3 regions of the Marinomonas pontica genome follow, and region 3 is predicted to be linked to each of the others. Evidence: predicted binding sites of a transcription regulator. Region 3 holds the regulator's gene; each other region holds the start of a gene.
The links. Region 3 encodes sigma-54, which starts transcription at its own class of promoters, with help from an activator protein. Its sites were predicted from a motif close to TGGCACNNNNNTTGCTNT; they were not measured.

Region 1 (8,247 bases), 1.3 Mb from region 3:
GTCTTTTAATATGAGATCAAACAAAGTTGAGCGTTGAGCTAACCCTTGTTCAATGGAAAGCCATTCGTTTGTTTCTATGATATTGGGAATAAGATCCAGCGACCAAACGCTCGGAGTGAGCGGGTCGCTGGTTAGGTTATAGGTAGCTCCGTCTTCACGCAAAATGCGCTGAGCACGACGTTGTCTGTCGTGCATCTCCTCAGCCGTTAGATTCTCCATACTGCGTAATATTGGTTCCCAATGAGGACGCGGTTGGCGATCTTCCATGAAGGCCTCATCATAAGCATTCACAGGGGTATCATAGGCGGACGGTAACGTCGATTTTTGATCAATCATCGACGTTACGAAAGTACCTGTTTGAAATTGCATAATGTGCTTGAGCCTAAAAAAATTAATTATTAGAGGACATTATACTGCTTCCTTAGATCTAATGTATGAGGATATTCATTCATTGGCTCTTCAGCGGGTGGCGACATGGCACGAGGACCGTTTTCATTTGGATAAAATGCACGTAAGGCACTAAAGGCGGGCGGTGGAGACAGGGTGCCCTGCGTGAATCCATGATCCCAAAAACGGTTTACGCGACGCGCTTCTGCTTCATTGCTGTTGACCGGTACGTTGTCATAGGTACGTCCACCGGGGTGAGACACATGATATGTGCAGCCACCGACCGATAAACCATTCCATGTGTCGATCAAATCAAATATCAATGGCGTGTCGGTTCCCAGGGTAGGGTGCAACGCCGATGGCGGCGCCCACGCTTTGTAGCGCACAGCCCCCACATATTCACCTTTACGGCCGGTTGCGCGAATCGGCACACGTCGGCCATTGCAGCTCAGCACATAACGGTTGTCTGTTAAGCCTGATAATTTGACCTGCAAACGTTCAACGGAAGAATCCACATAACGAGCCGTGCCTGATCCGGTGATTTCTTCACCAAGAACATGCCAAGGTTCAATGGCCCAACGAAGTTCAATTTCCATGTCATCAATTTGCTGACGACCATAATGAGGGAAACGGAATTCTTCAAACGGCGCTAACCATTCGAGTTTAAATGGAAAACCATGACGTTGAAGGTCTTCGACCACTTCTTTCACATCTTGCCAAACAAAATGCGGCAACATGAATTTGTCGTGTAAACTGGTGCCCCAGCGTACTAAAGGCTTCTTGTAGGGTTCTTTCCAGAAACGAGCCACCAAACAGCGCAGCAACAGCATTTGTACCAATGACATATGCGGATGAGGCGGCATTTCAAAACCACGGAACTCTAATAAACCTTGGCGCCCACTGGCACTGCCTGCGGCATAAAGTTTATCGATACAAAATTCAGAACGATGTGTGTTGCCGGTAATATCAACCAGCAAGTTGCGCATCAGACGGTCAACCAACCAAGGTTCTTCAACGAAACCTTCGGGCATATTTTGGAACGCGATTTCCATTTCATACAAGGCTTCATCTCGGCCTTCGTCTGGGCGAGGTGCTTGGCTGGTAGGGCCAATGAACATGCCAGAGAAAAGGTAAGATAGCCCTGGATGGTGCTGCCAGAAGGTTACTAAACTTTGTAGTAACTCAGGGCGACGCAACAGCGGACTGTCTGCTGGCGTGCGACCACCAAGCGTTACGTGATTACCACCACCTGTGCCAGTATGGCGACCATCCAGCATGAATTTTTCTGCGCCGAGGCGAGATAAATACGCTTGATGATAAAGTGTTTCTGTATTGTGAACCAACTCTGCCCAGCTGGCGGCCGGATGAATATTGACTTCGATGACACCCGGATCTGGCGTAATCAAGAATTTTTGCATCCGAGGGTCTTTCGGTGGTTCATAACCTTCGATCACAATGGGCAAGTCAAGGGTTTTTGCTACGTCTTCAAGGTGTCCAAGTACGCTAACGAAGTGTTCAAGATGCGTCATCGGCGGCATGAAAACATGTAAACGGCCATCTCGTGGTTCGATACACAAGGTAGTGCGAATCACGTTTTTCAGCGTTTTTTCTGGCGCTAGCTTTTCAGGTCTAGAAACGGGTGCTGCTGGTTTTTTAGCGAAATGCTGCTTGGCAACGCTTTCTAATACCGCGTTGTCTTTTTTGTTCGCCAAAGGTTGGCGAGGGTCAAACGGGTCACGCTCAGGAATACGATCTTCTTCGGCTTGCGCTGGTAAAGAATTCAGTGGCAAACGATAACCCATTGGGCTGTCGCCCGGAATCAAGGTAATAACGTCACTGCGCATTGGCCAAAGAGAGCTATTCCAACGATTGTTTACGGTATCGAATTCTAACGGCAAAACGAAGCCAGTTGTGGTGCTTAAACCACGGCCAAGCAGTTTTGCTAGACGACGGCGTTCTAAATCATCTTTTAAATCAGCTTTGGTTGGATCGGCATCCGCAGGGAGTGATTGCTCCATCCACAAATAATACAGCGTATCTTCATACGTGCTTTGCAGGTATTGCTTATCCAGAGCGAGTTTTTCACACAACAATTCGCCAAACGCTTGGGCGTCTTTAATGGTGTGTTTGTAGTCTTTGTCTACGCGAGCCAGATATTTTGGGTCATTCCACAAGGCTTCGCCGTCAGTGCGCCAGAAACAGCCCAGTGCCCAGCGAGGCACTTCTTCGCCTGGGTACCATTTTCCTTGGCCATAATGGAGCAAACCGTTGGCGCCGAATTCTTGCTTCATCTTGATCAGCAAGTCTTTGGCTAGTTTAAGCTTTTCTGCGCCCAATGCGCCGGTATTCCATTGCTCTGAATCCATGTCGTCAATGGAAACAAAGGTCGGCTCGCCACCCATTGTTAGACGAACATCGCCGTCTTCAAGCTGTTTATCGACCGCAAAGCCTAAGGCTTTGATGGTGTCCCATTCGCCTTCAGCATAGGGTTTGGTGACGCGTGGATCCTCGTGAATACGAGTCACTATGTTGCTGTAGCTGAATTCACACTCACATTCGTCGATGAATCCTGTAATGGGCGCAGCAGAAGCAGGTTCTGGTGTGCAAGCAAGTGGGATGTGACCTTCACCCGCGAACAATCCTGATGTAGGGTCTAGTCCAACCCAACCCGCGCCTGGCAGATATACTTCACACCAAGCATGTAAGTCGGTGAAATCCTCTTCTGGGCCAGAAGGGCCATCAAGTGCTTTCACATCGGCGGTTAGCTGGACTAAATAACCCGAAGCGAAACGAGCGGCTAAACCAAGGCTTCGTAGTATTTGAACCAATAACCAGGAAGTATCACGACAAGAGCCTTTTTTAAGCGTTAGGGTTTCTTCGCAGGTTTGAACGCCGGGCTCTAAACGAATACCGTAGCCGATATCTGCCGCTAAGCGACTATTAATGGCAACAAGGAAGTCATTGATTGGCGTGTTTTTACGATCAACCGTTGATAGCCATTTATCCAATAACGGACAAGATTCCGTAACTTGTAAGTAAGGATCGAGCTCTTTTTTGAGGGCTTTGTCGTAGGCAAACGGATATTCTTCTGCGTAGCTTTCCACAAAGAAGTCGAATGGGTTGATCACTGTCATGTCAGCAATGACTTCAACGTAAAACTCTAATTTGTTGGTTTTTTCTGGGAACACTAAACGCGTTTGAAAATTGCCGAACGGGTCTTGTTGTATGTTAATAAAATGCTTTTCAGGCAAGACTTTCAGCGAGTAAGCGTGAATTTTTGTGCGTGAGTGTGCCGCAGGTTGCAACCGCAAAATGTGCGGGGCAACATTGATAAATCGATCAAACTCATAGGTGGTCTTGTGCTGTATTGCGACTCTAATGGTCATGCAGCGTCTCCTTGCCGAAAATGAAACCAGTTTTCGGTAATCTGGTAGTTTATTTCTATAATCGCAATCTGCAGCGCGTTGAGGTGATCCTGGAAGTCATTATTTAAATCTTCCGAGCTGATCAGTGGGTAATCAACGTCTAGGATCTTGTCGACTTTGGAGGTAATCAGTCCTGCCCGTGGCAGCTTGTTGGCCGCTTCGCTGATTTGCCCAAAACAATAGGCCAATGTTCTCGGGAAGCAAGGGTCATTCATCAAAAAAGTGGCGGCTTTTGCGCCATTTATCGATGTTCGTACGGTGCGTCGATAATCCAAATACGCACTTTGTGACTTTAATACTTTTGACCAAGTGACTTGCCCAAGTTGAATTCTCGCCTCTGGTTCTGACTTCAGCATCAACGACACCGCGGCATCAAGAATACGTGTTCCCATGTCGGCGCGTTCTAAGTAACGACCCATGATAATAAAGTGCCAGCCAGAGTCGCGACTCATCGCACCAGCAAATAGCCCAATGATTTTTTGGCAGCCTTCGATAATGGTATTAAGGAATAGATGGCGTTCTGAACGGTTAATGCCTTGTTTGATGTTTTGCTGAGCGTACAAGTCCAGTTCGTTGATCAGTTCCCACGTTTCTTTAGGCACAGCATCACGGGTTGTACGGATGTTTTCACGCACCATTTTCAATGAAGACAGCATGGAGCTGGCGTTGGTGTCGTCAGCCAATAAAAATTTTACGACGTTACGTTCGTCTTTTACTTTGTAGCGCTGCTCGAATACCTCTTCGCCACTTAATATTTCTATTAGGTTGTACCAAGACACTTCGATACTTTTCGGAAGGTCAAACAAAAGTTCATCATAAACACTGACCAAACGGGCCGTATTTTCTACTCGCTCTAAATAGCGGGCGCTCCAATATAGGCGTTCTGCGACTCTAGATAACATGATTATTGCCCCTTAGTTTCAACAATCCAAGTGTCCTTACTACCACCACCTTGTGACGAATTAACGACTAAGGAGCCTTTTTTCATGGCAACGCGAGTCAACCCACCTGTGGTGACGTAGGTGTCTTTTGCTTGCAAAATGAAAGGTCGAAGGTCCAAGTGGCGTGGTTCCAGAACACCTTTTGAGATAAGTGTTGGTGCGGTTGATAGTTTTAATGTTGGTTGAGCTATGTAATTACGAGGGTTTTTTGTGATGAGCTCGGCAAATAAAAGTTGCTCTTTTTTCGTAGAATGTGGGCCGACTAACATACCGTACCCGCCAGACTCATTGGCTGGTTTTACGACGAGCTTGTCTAGATTATCAAGCACATAAGCGCGCTGTTCTGGGTCGTCACACAGGAAAGTTTCAACGTTTTTAAGAATGGGTTCTTCTTTCAAGAAGTAACGAATAATGTCTGGTACATAAGCGTAAACGACTTTGTCATCGGCAACGCCAGCACCCGGCGCGTTGGCCAGCGCCACATTACCGGCACGCCAAGCACGCATTAAGCCGGCAACACCCAGGACAGATTCAGGATCAAACGCTTCTGGATCGATGAATAAATCATCGATGCGACGGTAAATGACGTCGACACGTTCAGGGCCATCAATCGTTTTCATGTAAACACAGTCGTCGCTGTCGACAAACAAATCGCTGCCTTCAACGAGTTCCGCACCCATTTGTTGTGCTAGGAACGCGTGTTCAAAATAGGCTGAGTTATAAATACCTGGAGTGAGTACCACTATTTCAGGGTTTTCAATGTCTCTTGGCGACAGTGCCGCCAAGGTGTCAAATAGCTGTGACGTGTAAGAATCCACTGGTAGGATGGACTCGTTTTCAAACAGTTCAGGCAGCACGCGTTTTGTGATAGCACGGTTTTCAAGCATATAGGACACGCCAGAAGGAACGCGTAAATTGTCTTCCAATACAAAGAAGTCGCCATTTTCGTCGCGGACCAAATCGGTGCCGCAAATATGCGCCCATACGCCATAGGCTGGTGATACGCCAACGCATTCTGGTCTGAAGTTCTTTGAATCTTTGATGATGTGTTCTGGAATGATGCCGTCTTTGATGACGTTTTGATCGTGGTAGAGGTCATTGATGAAAAGGTTGAGGGCTTTTAGGCGTTGTTTTAGTCCGGCTTCTGCTATTTTCCAATCCGATGCTTCAATCGTTCTGGGGACTATGTCGAAGGGCCATGCTCTGTCGATGTTGCCTTCTTCTGTGTAGACCGTAAAGCTGATGCCCATCTCTTGTATTGTTGCTTCAGCAGCGAGGCGTCGCTTTTCTAATTCGTCTTCAGATAGGCTGTCTAAATACCCCAGTAGTTGTTGAGCTGGGGGTCTTGCGGCGCCTTGGTCATCAATTAACTCGTCAAAAAAAACCGATGACTGGTACTGGCTTGTTAGTTTTTCCATGTATACCTCGTTCTCTTATTAAAGCCGGAGGTGAGTGCTTTAAATTTGCACACATTCGCGTACTATTTTTGTGCGCCTGCCCTATATTGGACGGGGCTATGCTTTTTAATACCAAATTTACTTATATCATTACCCTGATTTACTAGGGCTTGCATAGTGTTTTCGCACTACTTTTTAAATAAAGCAAGGATCGAGCCATAGTGTTTAATCCTGAATGCCCCGATTTTATTGGTAAATTAAGTGATGTGAGTCGGTTTTATTTGGGTGGGAATTCGCTACTATGAAACATCAAAATTGTTGTGTTTTTTGTCATTTTTCAAAGGGATAAAGTCGTGTCTCAGGTCAGTCGTGTTTTGGTTGCTGGAGCGGGTATTGGTGGTTTGTGCGCCGCATTAGCGTTGGCAAAACAAGGTATGAAAGCGGTGGTTTTAGAGCAAGCCGAACAATTGGGTGAAGTTGGGGCTGGGTTACAGATCAGTCCGAATGCATTCAAAGTGCTTCGCCAGCTTGGTTTAGAGTCCGAATTGACGCCCTTTGCCTTTGTGCCGCAACAGGCTGTGATTCGCGATTACAAAACGGGCGAGTACTATTTTAGGTCTGCATTAGGGAGCGCCGCTGAAGCGAGATATGGCGCACCGTATTGGCATTTACATCGTGCTGATTTACATCAAGTGCTGGTGAATGCTTGTGTTAGATGTGGTGTTGAGTTGATGTTGAATGCGGAGGTAAGCAGTTACGAAGAGAACGTGCTTCTTAATCAGGTTGCTGTTTTGCTTAAAGACGGGCGCGAGTTTGTGGCGGATGTATTGGTTGGTGCGGATGGTCTTCATTCAAAAGTCCGTGAACAAATGCTTGGTAAAGAGCGTCCGACATTTATGGGTCAGGTCGCTTGGCGTGGCGTTATTCCTGTGAATGACTTGAAGGTGAATATTAAACCTGATGCTTGTGTTTGGGCTGGGCCGGGTCGTCATTTTGTGAGTTATTTTTTGCGAGGCGGTCATTATGTCAATTTCGTTGCTGTAGAAGAGCGCAGCGACTGGCAATCTGAATCGTGGCGTGAAGAAGGTGATGTAGAAGAATTGAAGCGTGCTTTTACGGGTTGGCATCCAGAAGTGAGTGACTTATTAACGTCTGCGACCAGTACCTTTCTATGGGCTTTGAATGGCCGTGACGAGTTGCCGACGTGGCATAAGGGACGCGTGGTTTTATTAGGCGATGCTTGTCATCCAATGCTGCCGTTTATGGCGCAAGGGGCGGCAATGGCCATTGAAGACGCTTATGTTTTGGCAAGGTGTTTATGTGCGTATTCTCTGACAGATGCTTTTATGCATTACGAACAAGTGCGTAAACCACGTGCGACGAAAGTTCAAAAAATGTCGAAAACCAATGCTGGCTTGTATCATATGCATGGCGGTTTGCTTGGAAAAATGAAGTTGAAAGCCCTGCAAGCGGCTGGACGTTTTGCCCCAGATGTCATTCAGTCTAAATTGGACGGTGTCTATGGCTATTCCGTATTGCACAATAGATGAATCTGTTGAGTGTTCTTTTTATAATTAAACTTCTATTTTTTTATATGAATCTAGCTTTTTGGTTATAACGTTTTGTGAGATCGTCATTGCGATTTATTATTGGCCTCGCTGGTTGAGTTTGATTATCATCGCCGCCTCTTTACCCTTGGATCATAAGTTTAAGGGTTAACTTAAATCTGGAATCCTCAGACGATATGACTTCTAAATCTCCTTTGGCCTTGTTGCCATTATTGCTTTTCCTTGTTCTTTTTGTCGGCAGTGGCCTTTGGTATCAATCTGAAGGCGTTGATTTTGCCTTCTACCAAATCTCTGCTCCTGTTGCTATTTTACCTGCGATTGCTTTGGCTGTTTTGTTGGGAAAAGGGCAGTTTAATCAGCGCATTGAAACGTTTATTCAAGGTGTTGGCGACAATACGATTGTTACCATGATTTTGATTTATTTGTTGGCTGGTGCGTTTGCCAGTGTGGCGAAAAGTGTGGGTGGTGTGGATGCGACGGTTAACTTCGGTTTAAGCGTTATTCCTGCTTCGCTTTTGTTGCCAGGGTT
Region 2 (8,247 bases), 650 kb from region 3:
TTCTAATGACGATGCTTTACATTCGGTGTTTCGACGAGACCCAAGAACCGAGTGGATTGCTCGAAACCGTTTGCACCCTTTGCATGACAGTGTGGTGTCTGCTCAACAGGGTGGTGAAGTGCGTGGCCCAACGGGTTTGCTGCGTAAGAATCCTCATGTAGTAGGTTTTATCGGGCCAAATGGCCTAAAACGCATTGATAGAGCGAATGGCTCTTTTGTTGCCATTGGCGGAAAGAAACGCGTGCCGAGCGCGAAAGACTCACAACGTCCGCTGCACCTGGTTGAAAATCCAGAAGGCTATATCATGGTGGTGGGTGACATGATTGGTGGTCGTTTGACCAGCCATGACAAAGACATTCTTGGCTTGGCACATCAGTTGGCTGCAGAGAAAAGCAAAGTCGCTGTTGTGCTGGTGTGTTTTGGAGAGAACAAAGAAACGCAATGCGATTTGGCTGGAGTGGATCGAGTGATTCATCTTGAAGACAATGTCTTTGAAGGGTTTGCTCCCGAAGCCAGGCTGTCCGTCTTGCAGCAAATTGAAACGAGCTACCAGCCAATGCATTGGTTATTTCCAGATAGCGTACACGGTGGAAGCGATTTGGGCAGCCGTTTGGCGGCGCGATTAGGTGAAAGACCGGCGACACAAGCGTGGCAAGTGACCAGCGAAAAAACGATAAGCCGAGGCGCGTCAGGCAGCCAAGACATCAGCCGAACAACGCCCCGTATTCTTATGCTGATGGAAGAATGTGCGAATGCAGTGGAAGACACGCGTCATGAAGCTTTGCCATTGGCGTTGGAGTATGACGTCTCGATGGCAGAAGGGGACCATCGACTGATTGATCAGGGGCAAATTGACGTAGATTCGAATGCAGTGCCCTTGGCCGAAGCGGAATTTATCTTGTCTGCTGGCAATGGTATTCACAACTGGGATCAATTCCATTCTGCCGCTGCCGCATTGCGTGCGACGGAAGGGGCAAGTCGCGTGGCGGTCGACGACGGCTTTATGCCTCGTTCGCGTCAGGTGGGCGCTTCGGGTACGTGGGTGACAGCTCGCGTGTATTTGGCGGTGGGTATTTCCGGGGCGATTCAACACATGCAAGGCATTGGTCAGTGCGACAAAGTGGTTGCTATTAATACGGATGCAGGCTGTGACATGGTGAAACGGGCTGATTTAGCGGTGATTGCAGACAGTGAGGCGATTTTGGCAGAGTTAACCAGATTGGCTCAACAGCGAGAGTTATCAAAGGAAGAGGAGGAAAGTGATGCAGCCTAACGTGAATGTGGTTTCTTTGGTATCCATTGGTCGTCACCCTCAATCTGGCCGCTCACGTCGTGCCGAACAAGATGGCAGAGCCGTTGAATTGGGGCTTTCATTGGTGGGTGAGGCGTTAACCGTTGTGCATGTAGGGGAGGATCAAGACCCTGTTCTGCGACAATACGCAGGAATGGGGTTGCCCTCGATGACGGTCTTGTCACAGGGAAAAGAATGTGACGCATTGCCTGTACTGACGTCGTTTTTAAAAGCGCAATTGCCCAGCGTGGTTTTAACGGGGGTGCGATCTGAAAGTGGTGAATCTTCTGGCATGCTGCCGTATTTGTTGGCTGAAGCACTGGGTTGGCCATTGGTGCCTCGCGTGGCTGAAATTCTACACATCAAGGATGGCCAAGCCGAAGTGCTGTTGGCGCTGCCGCGCGGTCAACGACGTTCTGTACGAGTGACTTTGCCATTCATTGCCAGCGTCGACAATGCGGCTCAGGAGGCGCGTCAAACCGCTTTCGGTCCGGGCCTGCGTGCCACACTCCATGTAGAAACCGTAGACAGTGTTGTGGACGATGCCGCAATCCAATGGGAAATGAGTGCCGCAAAACCGCGCCCTAAACGATTAAAAGTCGTGAAGGCCAAGACCGCCGCAGACCGAATGAAGGCCGCTACCGCAAAACCCGTCGGCGGTGGTGGGAAAATCATGAAGAACGAAACGCCAGCTGAAAAGGCACAAGCGATTTTGGATTTATTATTAGAAGAAAAAGTGGTGCGCTAAACAGGGTTTTGGGTATAAGCTGTTTACCCCGCTGATGGTTGTTTGAGCAGATTTTGCAGAATAGGTATACGCTATGATGATTGTAGACTTGGTTGATGAAGTTGATTTTAAAGAAAAACTTATTGCCCTAGGTGCACCCGTCACACACGAGCAGAGTTTGCTGGAAGTACAAGAAGCCGTGTTGGCATGGTTGCAAGCATACCCTGAGCAAACCCCCTTCATTAAAGAGCTATGCGAGTCTATGCAAAAAGACAACACCACCGTGTTGCCAGAAGTGTATCGGGTGATGAGCGCTTTTGGTTAGTTATTTTAACTGTTTATTTATCTGTCTGTTCTTCTTCTGTTTTATCCATTCTTCTTCAACGGTAATAAAGCACGCTTAACGACATTAAGTGGGCGCTTTTTGTCAGTTTTTTTAGTTTTTCCCTCCTACATTTTTAATACATTTTTCTTGTAGAATTTTACTTATGTTTTTTCAAAATTAGCTATAGTCAATATAAGAGTAATACAGTATTTTAGCTAAATCGATGGAATTAAGTAAAAAGTAAGGAAGTATAAAGCCCTGATTAATAGTCGTTTAAAAGTGGTAAATGGTATTAAAAACTATCGTTTTTTAACGAGTATTTTTACACCACTGCTTTTCATGCTATTGAGACATTTTGGACGAAGTTTATGAAAATCAAAACGAAGCTGTTGATTGCTTTTTCAATTGCCACTGTGTTGCCTGTTTTGGTCGTTAGTGCAATAACGGGGTTCCTTGCTTCTGACCAAGCTCTGAAAGACTTTGCTAAAAACAGTGGTCAAACGTTAGGTGCAGTAGAAGAAACGTTTGACCAATTTCTTACCGATATTAAATACGTTGTCGGCTTCATGGCGGAAAGTGACCTAGTGTCCGACCCCAATGCCAAGCCTTTAACGACCTACCATGAAAAAGAAGGCAAAGCCCCGAGTAAAGTCGCCAAACAAAATGGTGGACGTGAAGAAGGGGTTTTTAACCTTTTTGAAGACATTGGTAAAAACAATCCCAACTATGTTTACGTTTACATCGGTGATGATGCTGATGGCTATTTAGAATGGCCAGGTACTTACGGCTACAATGAATGGCACCCAAAACAGCGCGCTTGGTACACAAGAGCGATGCAAACACCGGGTGAAGTGGTATTGCGTGATGCTTATTATTGGGAGCCTGATGATGCTGTCTATGTATCGGCGGTGCGTACCTACAATAAAGGCAATAAAATCGGCGGTGTGGTGGCCGTGGACGTGTCTATTAAAACACTAACGGAAATGGCTAATCGAACTAAACTGGGCAGTTCCGGCAGCATCATGGTGATCGAGAACACGGGAACCGTTTTGGTGGATGCCATTCATCCAGAAAATAATTTCAAACCCATTGGTGAATTAGACGGCGATGCTTATCAGATGATTGCGAAATCATCGGCTGGCGTGGTGAATTTCTCGCTTGATGGCGAAAACTACTACGCGAATATTTACACTTCGCCAAATCTAAAATGGAAGTTTGTTGGCTTGATGCCTGCGTCTGAGATTTACTTAAGCACGGTTGAAATGGTCAAAACCACCGCGATTGTTTGTGTGTTGCTTTTGATTGTTTTTGGTTTTGTGGCCTACTTGATGGCGAAAGGTTTTATTACACCCATTGAATCAGTTTCTAACCATTTGCGTACGCTTGCTGAAGGTGAAGGAGATTTGACGTCGCAAATCGACATTCAAACCAATGATGAAACAGGCAGTTTGTCGAATTGGTTTAATCAATTTATAGAGACCACTCGAAAACTGATTCTAGGCATCAAAACATCCAGTATTCAGATCGATAAGATCGCGGCAGAAACCTCTGCAAAAGCCAGCGAGGTGGCTCAGTCGGCGACAAAACAATTGCAATCTATCGAGTTGATTGCCGAAGCAGGGCAGCAGATGTTAATCGCCTCCAACGAGGCCGCAGAAAGCTGCGCGAATTCTGCGCAATTCTCTGAGAAAGGGCTAGAAACCACCATTGCAGGTAAGACGCTTCTTAAAAACAGCGCCGAAGGGGTCAATCGCCTAGGTGCTCGTTTAAAAGAGTCCAATAACATCATTACCGAATTGCAAAAAGAAACGGTCAATATTAATCAAATTTTATCCACCATTCAGGCGATTGCAGAGCAAACAAACTTACTGGCGCTAAACGCCGCCATTGAAGCGGCGCGCGCAGGTGAACAAGGTCGAGGCTTTGCGGTGGTGGCGGATGAAGTGCGCACTTTGGCTGGGCGCACGCAAGAGTCAACGGAGCAGATCAGTAGTATCTTGGGTTTATTGGCGAATCGTACCAAGCAAGCGTCGGATTCGATGATGACCAGTGTGTCTGAGTCTGAAAATGCCATTAACTTGTCCGATCAAGCATTGGTGTCTTTTGAGCAGATCGAAGAAGTTGTTAAGCAAATGCGTGATATGACCATGCAAACAGCAGCATCAGCGGAAGAACAAAGAGCGGTAACTGAAGGGGTGAATGAAAACATCAATGCAATCAGTGAATCGGCGCATCGTGTGTCTGATATTTCGGGTGATGTGGCTGACTTGTGTCGTAAACAAGACGAATTAAGCAAGCAATTGCATGTGATGGTGGTGCGTTTCCGAACCGAATAAGCGCTTTCTTTCATACTGTATTGAGTTATCCAAAAGGTCGCTTTTATTGCGGCCTTTTTATTTGCATTTTTTTGAATGTTTTATTTTAAACTTTAGTGATAACGATTATCATGAGCGCCTAAATTTACTAATAGGGTGTCAGTATGGTTAAATCGTTCATAATGTTTCTGTTCACTTTTTCTTTGAGTGCAGCATGGGCTGGTCAAGTCACTGTCCAAGATGTATTGGGACGTGATGTTACTTTTAATGCGCCAGCGCAGCGTGTCATTGTTGGGTTCTATCCTGAAGACTACATGGCCATCGGTACGGAAGCCGCTTATGACAAGGTTGTTGGTATGTCCAAATACATTTGGCAGGCGCGTTCAGCGAACTGGGATATGTATGTAAAACATCGTCCTTCTTTAGACGATATTCCTGGAATCGGTCGAGTGGACACACAGACATTTTCGGTAGAAAAAGTCATCAGTTTGAATCCTGACGTATTGATGTTGGCCGATTGGCAGTTTAAAGGTCTAGCAACTGATATTGAGCGCCTTGAAAGTGCCGGTATTAAAGTGGTTGTAGTGGATTACAACGCACAGACGCTAGAACGCCACATCAAGAGCACAGAGTTGATTGGTGTGATCACAGGTCAAGAAAAACGTGCAGCGAAAATCGCCGCGGAATACAAAGCAACCGTAGACTCGATCAGCAAACGATTGGCCGATGCGAACCTTCCAAAGCCTAAGGTTTACACAGAATTTGGTGCCTCAGGTATCCAAGAGCTGGGCTTCACTTTTGGTAAAAACATGTGGGGAGCGATTTCAACCATGGCGGGTGGCGACAACATTTCCGCTCCATTTGTTGAATGGTGGGGTAAATTAAACCCAGAGCAAGTCATTGCGTCAAACCCTGACATCGTTGTCATTACGGGTTATGAGACGGGTAAAGGCACAGATTCAATGATTATGGGTCAAGGCGTAGACGCAACAGAAGCTCGTAAGCGCCTAGCGGGCTACAAAGACCGCTTAGGTTGGTCTTCTATTTCAGCGGTGAAAAACAATCGTTTATACAGCGCGTACCACGGTGCATGTCGTACAATTTTGGACGCTGCCATGATCCAATTCTACGCCAAAGCAATGTATCCAGAGGTTTTCTCCGATCTGAACCCAGAACAAGCGTATATGGATTTCTATAAGAAATACCTTCCTGTAACGCCGGAGGGGACATTCGTTCTCGCGTTATAAGCGTTATTGACATTTATTTTAGTAGGCATAAAGCGACTTATTGAATAACAAAAAGGCGTTCTACCATGCGGTGGAACGCCTTTTTTGTTTGCCGTATTTATCTGGCTGGAACAGGGAGATCAATATAAAACAGACGAGAAAACGTCTACGCCAATGGCCCGCCAATAATAGTAGTACGTAATCCTGCAATAATATTTTCACCCGTTTCGTGTCTTAGTTCGTCGTACCACGCTTGGGTTTCTTGCATGTCTTTACCATGAGTAACATCGCAGCGTTTGCGTGCTTTTAAAACGAGGTCTTTGACGCGAAAACGGCGCTCTTCTTCGTATTGCTTCAAAGCAGCAAGCACACCTGAAACCGTTTTGCCTTTCCCTTTGAATTGATCCGCGAAGCATTGACCAAGCACCACAGAGTCTTCCAAGGCGGAACAGCCGCCTTGGCCAATGTCTGGCGTTGTGCTGTGAGCTGCATCACCGAGTAGGGCGATGTTGCCTTTTACTAGGGTATCGAATGGTTCTATGTCATGAATCTCAATACGGTTGGTGGTTTCTGGATTAATAGCGGCAATCAGCTTTTGCACTGGCTCAGCCCAACCCGCAAAGTAACCTGTTAGGTCTGCAATCACTGTGCTTCTATCTTGCTCAAGGCCTTTTGGTAATGGCACATCAAAGAAGAAGTAAAAGCGTCCATCGGCTATTGGCATGATGGAAACACGTTTGCCATCACCAACAAAGGTGGTCCATTGGTCGGCTGGGGCAATGTTTTCATCTATTTCAACCAAGCCATTCCAATTCACATAATCAGCGTAACGGCGTTCAGTTTGATAGCCCAGCACATGAGTTCGCACAGCAGAGTGAGTGCCATCGGCCGCGATCATAAAGTCGCCAATGGCGCTGGTACCATCCGTAAAATACGCCATAACGCCCGTTTCGCTTTGCTCGACTTTTTCAATGCGCTTGCCAAATTGGATTTTGTCACGTCCCCACCAATCGATCATTTGGCTTTGTAAGTCTGCCCGTGATACCGGACAGGGCCGTTCGCCAACCGCATCCACTAATGGTGCAAGGCTGAATTGCGTCATGACGGTGCCAGTAAAACCATCGTGGTACGCCATGTTGTGCATCGGGCCACCAAGCTCATCCATAATGCTGCCCATGCCCAAATGGTTCATGCATTTTACGCCGTTAGACCAAATAGAAAGCGCCGCACCAACGGGTTTTATTTCTTTTACGGCTTCAAAAATATCGCACTCGATACCTTGCTGTTTTAAGGCTGCCGCAGCAGACATGCCGCCAATACCGGCGCCAATAATCAGTGCTTTCATAGGGTTTTCCTCAGACTCTTAATGACTAATAAGAGAGAGCATTCGCAATAAATATGCCATGAAACAAACGAACCTGTTATTTATTTTGTGAAACCTTTGTTTTAGCGGGATGTGGAATCTTAGTCGGTTGGCCAAAGAAGTGAGCTATCAATGACTTCTTTGACCGATGGGGCAGGTTTTGTTTTATCTTGGTGCGGTTTTTAGATATTTGCGCTATTTCGGCTCGTATCGTGACTGACATTGCCGGGGTGAAATTAGCTGCCTCGATAAGTGCTGTAAGAATAGGGCGATACCAATAGCGGAATATGATAGTGAGCGTTCTCGTCATTGATACCGAAACGTATCACTACCGTATTCAAAAAATGGGGAGCGGTGCTAGTAGAATTTTCTTCATTGCTGGACTGTTTTGAAAAGTAGGCATCAATTACAAATTCTAGCTCGTAAACCCCATTCGTAAAGCGATCTCCTTCTAACAGCGGTTGATCACAACGTCCGTCATCGTTTGAAAAAGTACGGTGAATGCGTTCACGCTGGCCATTGTCGAGATGTCGATAAAGATGAATTTCAACGCCTGCCGCGGCGATGCCTTGTGTCGTGTCTAAAATGTGTGTGGTTAAATATCCCATTGTGTTGCCTCATGTGATGTCTAAATATATGTCTTATCTTGCCTAATTTTTGCAAAGGCTGCAGTAGGAAGTGACATGTTTTTGAAAATGTTGTTTCATTGTTATCAATATTTGTGCCATCTGTTTCTGTTTGCGATGGCGTTACTGACATTTGGAGAAGTCTTATGAGCGATCAGTTAGCTGCGTTCGGTCAACTGAATGAAGCGGATTTTGTCTCGTTGTTTAGCCGTATTTATGAGCATTCTGCTTGGGTTGCTGAAGCGCTTTGGCGTCACAAATCGGAATATCCGAGTGATTACTTTGATCAAATTGAGAAGATTAAAGAGGCCATGATTGAGATCGTTGAGCAAAGTACAGAAGAGCAAAAATTGCTTTTGTTGCGTGCCCACCCA
Region 3 (8,247 bases):
CCTATGGCAATAGTGCTCTCTATTCACCTTTTGGGGAGTCTCTTGATAGACTACAAGAAGAGTCTGGGTATTTTGTGCATGAAATGAAAAAGCAGGCTATTGAAGATTGTCGGACAAAAATGCCCTGTTTTTCCCATCGTAGATTACTTTAATAAAAACCCTTGTTTACAACATATAGCTAAACAAGGGCTTCATAACGGGTTATTTTGGATTGAGTTAGTCTTTTAGCCCGAGTCTTTTTTCTTCTACTTCACGCAAAAAGCGAAACAGTTTTTTGCGGTTTGTTGTATTTGCGCCTTGGGATACTTCTTTTTGAGATTGACGAATCAGCTGTCTGAGCAATTGAATGTCTTCAATCTCTGGGTTTTCATCTAGGTATTGAGACAAAACTTCTTTGCTGTTTTCGCCAATCAATGCATCACGTTTAAGTTCTAGCTGATGGAACAGTTTGTTGTAAGCGGCAGAGGTGGTGTCAAAAAGTGCAACACGGTGCGCGATGGCTTCGTGATCTTCGGTGCGCATTACTTTGCCAATGTATTGCAAATGTCTTCTCATTGCTTCGTGCTGCTTTATGCGGCCAGCTTCAACAAATGCTTCACGTAATGTGTCAGACATTTCTACTTTTTTAAGTTGGTTTTTGCTCAAGCCTAGTAGCTTTTTGCCAAGATCTTGTAAGGCTTCCATTTCACGCTTGATCTGGGTTTTGCTTTTAGGGATATCTTCTTCGTTTTCAAATTGATCAAAGTCTGTCATGGGAACCTATATTAAAAAAATAGTAGCTAGACCAAGGAAGGAAAGAAATCCAATAACATCGGTCACGGTTGTTAAAATAACGCTGCCAGCAAGGGCAGGGTCGATACCAATCTTTTTCAAAAAAATTGGCAGGAGTGTACCAGTGGTTGCTGCAAATAGCAGGTTTATTATGGTGGCGCCTGCAATGATATAGGCAATCTTTATGTTGTCAAACCAAAGTGCGGTGAGTGCGGCAATCACTGTTGCCCACAATAGTCCATTTAAAAGCCCTACAATCAGCTCTCTATTAAGCAGCCAGCGCGTGTTTGTGGAGCCTATCTGGTTAAGGGCAATGCCTCGGATGACAAGGGTCAATACCTGAGATCCAGCAATTCCTCCCATGCTGGCAACGATGGGCATTAGGATAGCGAGCGCGACCACTTGGTCAAGCGTGTTCTGGAATAATCCAATGACATAAGAGGCGATGAACGCGGTAATAAGGTTAATTCCAAGCCAAACGGCCCGGCGTTTGGTGGTTTTCATTATTGGGGAAAAGGTGTCTTCATCGTCATCAAGCCCCGCCATGCTTAACATAGAATGTTCGGCTTCATCACGAATTACGTCAACCACGTCATCGATGGTAATGCGCCCTAGCAGTTTTCTGCTTGCTCCGTCGATAACGGGAGCGGAGACAAGGTCCATTTTTTCAAAAAGCTGCGCCACTTCGCTCGCAGAGGTTTCCGCATTGATAACCGTGAATTCGGTTTCCATAATGTCGCGTACGGTTGCGTTTACATCAGAAACTAACAATTTTGTCAGCGGCAGTGTGCCTAAAAGTTTGTCCGAACGACTCACAACCAGTAGGTTGTCGGTCATATCAGGCAAGGTTGAGTGTCTGCGTAGGTAGCGAAAGACGAGATCGACAGTGATGTTTGGACGAATCGTAATCGTGTCCGTATTCATCAGGCCGCCGGCAGAATCTTCTGAGTAGCTTAGAAGCGCTTCTACTCTGGTTCTGTCTTGCGTTGTCATGGAGGCAAGAACTTCTTTTACAACTTTTTCAGGTAGGTGCTGTAAAAGGTCAGCGAGGTCATCGCTTTCAAAGTGTTCAGAGACGGCAATAAGGCGCTCAGTGTCCATATTTTTCATGAACTGAACACCAATATCTTCACTAAGATATTGTAATACTTCGCCTTCGTTTTTTGCTTCTATGAGCTCCCAGAGCAGTTTACGCTCTTTGGGAGGGGAGGATTCTAGTAAGCGAGCGACATCTTGTGCAGGTAAAGCACCGTTAAGCAGATAACGGATTTGCATGGTAGCGCCCGATTCGAGGGATTCGGTCACTGTTTGCAAATGATTTAGGGTGCTTTGTTCTGGCATCTGAACGTTACTCGTCTTCACCAAAGCGATTATTAATCAGCTCAATGATGGCTTCAATGGCTTCTTTTTCGTCGTCACCATTGGTTTTAATGCGTATTTCTGTGCCTTTTCCCGCCGCAAGCATCATCATTGCCATGATGCTTTTTCCATCTACGTTGCGACCATCTTTTTCGATGGTGATGTCGCAAGAAAAGCGTGTAGTGGTTTCGATGAGTTTGCCGGCGGCACGAGCATGCAAGCCCAGCTTATTTATTATGACGATAGACTCTTCCTGCATACGCCGTACCTATATTAGTGTGTTAAAAATAGTAAATAACTCTTCGTTATTGTTTGCAGTTCGCAATTTGTCTAGCGCCTCTGAAGACTGTGCTAATTCGGCAATTTGCGCCAGAGTAGCAAGGTGTTGGTCGCATTCATGAGGAGGAACGATAAGCGCAAAGATCAGATCAACCGCTCTTTTGTCGATGGCATCGAAGTCGACTGGCGTTTGCAGTGACATCACGACGATGGCAGTGTGATTGGCTGACTCTAGTCGACAATGGGGAATCGCTATGCCATTGCCAATACCTGTGCTTCCGAGTTTTTCACGGCCAAGTAAGGCATCGTAGACAGCTTCGTTGTTGCAATGTAGACGATTTGAAGCGACTTCGGCAATGCTTTCTAAAACGCGTTTTTTACTAACGATATCTTGTTTAGCAAGAACTAGGTCTGCTTTTAATAATGATTTCAATGACATGATAAAATGGTTTCCGTTTAGATCAGTCGTTTTCGTTCATTGGAAGGAGGGATATTCATCGCCTCACGATATTTGGCTACCGTTCGTCTGGCAACCTGTATGCCTTGGTCTGCCAAAATGGCAGCGAGTTTATTGTCGCTTAATGGTTTTTTCGCCGGTTCGTCTGAAACAAGCTTTTTGATCATGGCGCGAATGGCGGTAGAGGAACACTCTCCACCTGATGCTGTGTTTACATGGCTTGAGAAAAAGTATTTTAGTTCAAAAATGCCTTTTGGGGTGTGCATGTATTTCTGAGTTGTCACCCTTGAAATGGTCGATTCATGCATTCCCACTTCTTCGGCCACATCGTGAAGTACCATGGGTTTCATGGCTTCTTCACCCAGTTCAAAGAAATCTATTTGTCTACTAACGATGCAGCTGGCCACTTTTAACAACGTTTCGTTTCGGCTTTGAAGGCTTTTCATGAACCACTTGGCTTCTTGAAGCGATGTTTTTATGTAAGTCGCATCTTCCGTTGTGGTGGCTGTACTCGCCATTGCAGAATACGTTTCGTTGATTTTTATGGGGGGGAGAGCGTCGTTGTTTAGCTCTACTTGCCAGACATCATTGCGTTTTTTGACGGACACATCAGGGATGACATAGTCTGTGTCATCAGCGTCAATAACTGAGCCAGGTCTGGGGTTTAGCTGTTGAATTAAATGAATAACTTCTTTTAACGCTTCGTCTTTTAGTTTTGTCTTTCGGCTCAGCTGAGCGAAATCACGATTGCCTAAAAGTGGTAGGTAATGATCGATTAAATTGTAAGTGCTTTTGAATAATGGATGGCTGTGAAAGGCTTCCAATTGAACAAGTAAGCAATCTCGTAAATCGATAGAGCAAACGCCAACAGGGTCGAAGCGCTGAAGTCGGTGCTGCACAGCAATAACTTCGTCAATTTCCAGCTCTTCTAGCTCTGTACTGAGTGATTCGCAAATGTCCTCGGGTGTAATGCTTAAATACCCATCAGGCTGCACACACTCAATAATCGCGTAAGCAATTTCAATGTCTCTGTCCGACATATGGGTCAGATTCAATTGCCAAATAAGGTGGTCTTGGATGCTTTCAGCGGGTGCGTTACGGCTTTCAAAATCGCTTTCACTTTCAAAGCTATTGCTGTCGCTAACGGCAGCAGAACTTTGGTAAGTGTCATCCCAGTTACTGTCTATTGATAACTCTTCTGGGATGCTTTCTGTCCACTCAGATTCTAAACGCGCTTCTTCGCTGTTTGTTTCTATTGGTGTTTCTGTTGCAATTTTGGATTCGATGCTTGCTTGAGTATCACTGTTCGTATGTTCTTCGTCATCGAGCTCAAGAAGTGGATTGGACTCTAAAAATTCATGGATTTCTTGCTTTAAATCCAACGTAGAAAGCTGCAGCAAGCGAATGGCTTGTTGCAGTTGAGGCGTCATGGTCAGCTGTTGACCGAGTTTTAATTGCAAAGACTGCTTCATAGAGCAACTCTTTTTGTTTGAATGAATTGGAACGAGTTGTGCATACTACTCCCTTTCTACAGCAATGATAAGGGGTTACAGGCGGAAGTCGTCGCCTAAATAGACCTTTTTTACCTGTTCATTGTTGATGACCGTACTCGCGTCACCAGAAGCAATGATGTAGCCATTGCCGACAATGTAGGCTTTATCGCAGATGTCGAGTGTTTCTCTGACGTTGTGATCTGTGATTAGAACGCCAATTCCACTCTCTTGTAGGTGTTTTATTATGAGCTTGATGTCGCCAACTGAAATAGGGTCTACACCAGCAAAAGGTTCATCAAGCAGTATGAATTTTGGGTTCATGGCAAGTGCTCTGGCAATCTCCACCCGACGTCTTTCGCCACCGGAGAGCGCCATCCCAAGGTTGGTGCGGATGTGGGTGATGTGAAACTCTTCGAGAAGTTCTTCAAGCCTTGCTTTTTGATCGTCTTTACTTAGCTCTTTGCGCGTTTCAAGGATGGCCAAAATGTTGTCTTCAACAGACATTTTACGAAAAATGGACGCTTCTTGAGGTAAGTAGCCAATGCCTTTTTGGGCACGAGTGTGCATGGCATCGTGGGTGATGTCGTGGCCATCGATAAAGATACCACCCGCATCATTAGCCACCATGCCAACGATCATGTAAAAGCATGTGGTTTTTCCTGCGCCATTGGGGCCGAGCAAGCCGACGGCTTGGCCGGACTCTACTGAGATAGAAACGTCTTTTACGACTTTTCTTTTTTTGTAGCTTTTAGCAAGGTGCTTTGCTTCTAGTAAGGCCATCTATTGTTTTGCCTCAGGCGCTTGTGGTTGTAATGTCATGGATACGCGTCCCGAATCTTTTTTCTCTGCGCTGAATGTGCCGTCTTGAATCATGTACAGAATGTAGTCTGCGGTGATGGAGTTTTGAATGCGGCTTAAATAACCATCGCCAATGATTTCTAATTTAGATTCGTCTGTTTGATAGTGTATTTCATTGCCTTTACTGATCACAATGTTGCCACTCCAGTCCACTTGCTGGCTGAATTTGGCTGGTGAACCTGACGCTTCGAGGCTGCTAAATTTACGCGTATTTGCGTCTGTCGAAACTTTCAGGTATTCGGCTTGGATTTCAATAGAACCTTGTTTTACAAAGACGTTGCCTTTGTAAATGGCTTGACCTGAATTTTGATCGAACGATGCTTCATCCGCTTGAATCTCTAGTGGTTTGTTGATGTCATCAGGCAGTGCGTACGTATATTGGCCAATAAGGGCAGTGGTGAGCAACATGCTGGCGTTAATGAATCGTTTCATATTTTCCTCGTACAGATCCTGTCATCACGACTTCTTCTGAATTTATATAAGTGGTAATCGTACCAGCGGAGGTCTCGCCTTGTGTAGAGGTCAGTGTCGCCGCTCCATAACTGGTAATTGATTTGTCGCTGTCTTTGTAATGCATGTTGTTTGAACTAAGCTGAATGTCTTCCGACTTTAGAAATGTCTTAGTTGCAATGACATTATCGGTTAATAGAATATCATTACTTCCATCATCGATAACCCCTTTATCTGCTTTTGCGTGCCATTGTCCTGAATTAGAGTAGCGTTCAATACTGGGGTTTTCGAGTAGCGTCTTGGATTCAGTCACAAAGTGCAGTGTTTGCTGGGCGTTCAGTGTTTCTATCAATTCACCATTTTGATCAAACTCTTTGACTTTTACTTTGGTAATAAAGTAATCGGGAGAGTTGCGCAATGAATCTGTCTGAACCAGATTTTTTATGGGGGTTGTGCTATACCAGCCTAGCAGGCCGGCACCAATAATAATCGCTGCCGCAACAAAAATGAGTTTTGGTCGAATCTGATCCGTTAAATACGACATTACATTGAGCCGTTGGTGCTAAGTATGAATAAATACACGCCATAGCAAGCGATGAGAGGAAGTCCAACCCATCTTGGGATCGCGTTCTTCTTGGTTTTCTTGAAAATGTAAATGGCAAGCGCCAATGCCAGTGTTAAACCAAGAACCCAGGGAAAGTCTCTGTGAGTGACGCTTGAATCAATGACTCCAGGTGCAAGCAATGCGGGCAATGGAAGTACGGTGGCTAAATTGAAAATGTTAGAACCCAGTACGTTACCAATTGCGATGTCGTGATGACCCTTTCTGACACTGCTTACAGAGGCAGCGAGTTCAGGAAGGCTTGTTCCAATAGCAACTATGGTTAAACCAATGACAAGCTCGCTTACCCCAAGTGCGGTCGCAATGCCTATTGCTCCCCAAACAAGCAGTTTGGAACTACCAATCAAAACAGCCAATCCAATTAAAGCAATGATTAAAGACTTTCCTATAGAGGTGTCTTCATGCTCCGACAGTTCATCTAGCTCGTCTTCTAGATCTTTGCTGCCTCGCAATAACAGGATTAATACAATCAAAAAAGCGGCAATCAGGATAATGCCATCCCAAGCTTCAAGTGTTTGATCGAATAATAAGAAGCCCGTTAGTAGTGTAATAGTAAGCACTAAAGGTACTTCTTTCGTTGAAAGGCCTTGGGCGATTGGAATGGCTGAAAATAACAGGGTGATACCAAGGACCAAAGCAATGTTGGCAATATTGGAGCCCAGCACATTGCCGATGGCAATTTCAGGTGCATTATCAAGTGCAGCAATGGCAGAAACCACCATTTCTGGTGCGGATGTTCCAAATGCTACTAGTGTGATACCAATCACCATTGGGTTGACGTTTAGTTTTTTTGCAACCAGAGCTGAGTGCTCTATGAATTTATCGGAACTCAAAACCAGTAAAATTAAGCCTGCAACAAGGGCGATGGAAAACAGCAACATATCGTTGATAATACTCGTAGAAAAGGAAAGCACCATTTAATGAGGTTTGACGATGAAATTCAAGGCTTGATCTTGCAAACAAATTAGATTTGCCCTTGCTGCGATTCTAATTGTTAAGGGGCAGTGATAGTATCAGGCGATATTTAGAAAGGATGATAAAGGTGTACTCGTGGCTGATGCTTATATAGAAGTCCAAGATTTGAGCTTTTCGAGAGGGGATCGTGTCATTTATGAAAATGTTTCTCTTACTATCCCAAGAGGTAAAATCACCGCGGTTATGGGGCCAAGTGGTACGGGTAAAACCACGTTATTGCGTTTAATTGCGGCTCAATTGTCACCAGATTCGGGTTTGGTGCTCGTGGACGGTAAAAATGTTCATACGTTATCCAGGTCTGAACTTTATAAAGTGCGAAAGAAAATGGGGATGTTATTTCAAAGTGGTGCTTTGTTCAGTGACATGTCTGTGGCTGAAAATATCGCTTTCCCAATGGAAGAACACACTAAGCTTGATGCAAAAGCCATCAACGAAAAAGTGTTGGAAAAACTTCATAGTGTCGGTTTGCGTGGTGCGGCTCGACTAAAGCCTTCTGAACTTTCTGGTGGTATGGCACGACGAGTAGCATTGGCTAGAGCGATCGCGTTGGACCCCGAGTTAGTCATGTATGATGAGCCTTTTACCGGGCAAGACCCGATTTCTAAAGGTGTGCTGGTGAAGCTGATTCGTCAGTTAAATGAATCTGCGAATATGACGTCTGTATTGGTCTCCCATGATGTTGAAGAGTCTCTTTCTATCGCCGATCATGTTTGTATCTTGGCTGGTGGTCGAGTGATTGCAGAAGGGTCGCCAGAAGATATTAGGATGTCGGATGACGCTGAAGTGAAGCAATTTTTAAATGGCGAGCCAGATGGCCCTGTGCCGTTTCATTACCCCGAAAAAGATCGGGCTGGTGTCGAGGTGACGGTATGAAAATGGTTGCATTACTGGGCGGTGCGTTACTTGACTGGATTGAGTCGGTTGGTCGAGCGGGCATATTTTTGGCGCAAAGTATTTTTAGATTGCCGGTACGTTTTAAAGAA

Region 1: the regulator sigma-54 is predicted to act here: its motif matches at 6,352-6,369, upstream of AABA11_RS13110 (circularly permuted type 2 ATP-grasp protein).
Region 2: the regulator sigma-54 is predicted to act here: its motif matches at 7,271-7,288, upstream of hpxO (FAD-dependent urate hydroxylase HpxO).

Annotation. Positions count from the first base shown of each region.
Region 1 is NZ_AP027271.1:2,778,277-2,786,523, reverse strand. Features, by position in the region: gene AABA11_RS13125 (circularly permuted type 2 ATP-grasp protein) at 1-369, opposite strand, end outside; gene AABA11_RS13120 (transglutaminase family protein) at 399-3,773, opposite strand; gene AABA11_RS13115 (alpha-E domain-containing protein) at 3,770-4,714, opposite strand; gene AABA11_RS13110 (circularly permuted type 2 ATP-grasp protein) at 4,717-6,171, opposite strand; gene AABA11_RS13105 (FAD-dependent monooxygenase) at 6,504-7,700, shown strand; gene AABA11_RS13100 (Na+/H+ antiporter NhaC family protein) at 7,895-8,247, shown strand, end outside.
Region 2 is NZ_AP027271.1:2,090,911-2,099,157, reverse strand. Features, by position in the region: gene etfA (electron transfer flavoprotein subunit alpha) at 1-1,273, shown strand, start outside; gene etfB (electron transfer flavoprotein subunit beta) at 1,263-2,039, shown strand; gene AABA11_RS09905 (hypothetical protein) at 2,113-2,343, shown strand; gene AABA11_RS09900 (methyl-accepting chemotaxis protein) at 2,712-4,679, shown strand; gene AABA11_RS09895 (ABC transporter substrate-binding protein) at 4,823-5,905, shown strand; gene hpxO (FAD-dependent urate hydroxylase HpxO) at 6,051-7,229, opposite strand; gene uraH (hydroxyisourate hydrolase) at 7,484-7,855, opposite strand; gene uraD (2-oxo-4-hydroxy-4-carboxy-5-ureidoimidazoline decarboxylase) at 8,020-8,247, shown strand, end outside.
Region 3 is NZ_AP027271.1:1,444,582-1,452,828, forward strand. Features, by position in the region: gene AABA11_RS06715 (carbon-nitrogen hydrolase family protein) at 1-152, shown strand, start outside; gene yjgA (ribosome biogenesis factor YjgA) at 217-753, opposite strand; gene mgtE (magnesium transporter) at 760-2,112, opposite strand; gene AABA11_RS06730 (HPr family phosphocarrier protein) at 2,120-2,389, opposite strand; gene ptsN (PTS IIA-like nitrogen regulatory protein PtsN) at 2,399-2,848, opposite strand; gene AABA11_RS06740 (RNA polymerase factor sigma-54) at 2,866-4,338, opposite strand; gene lptB (LPS export ABC transporter ATP-binding protein) at 4,414-5,139, opposite strand; gene lptA (lipopolysaccharide transport periplasmic protein LptA) at 5,140-5,649, opposite strand; gene lptC (LPS export ABC transporter periplasmic protein LptC) at 5,633-6,211, opposite strand; gene AABA11_RS06760 (calcium/sodium antiporter) at 6,211-7,170, opposite strand; gene AABA11_RS06765 (ABC transporter ATP-binding protein) at 7,340-8,137, shown strand; gene mlaE (lipid asymmetry maintenance ABC transporter permease subunit MlaE) at 8,134-8,247, shown strand, end outside.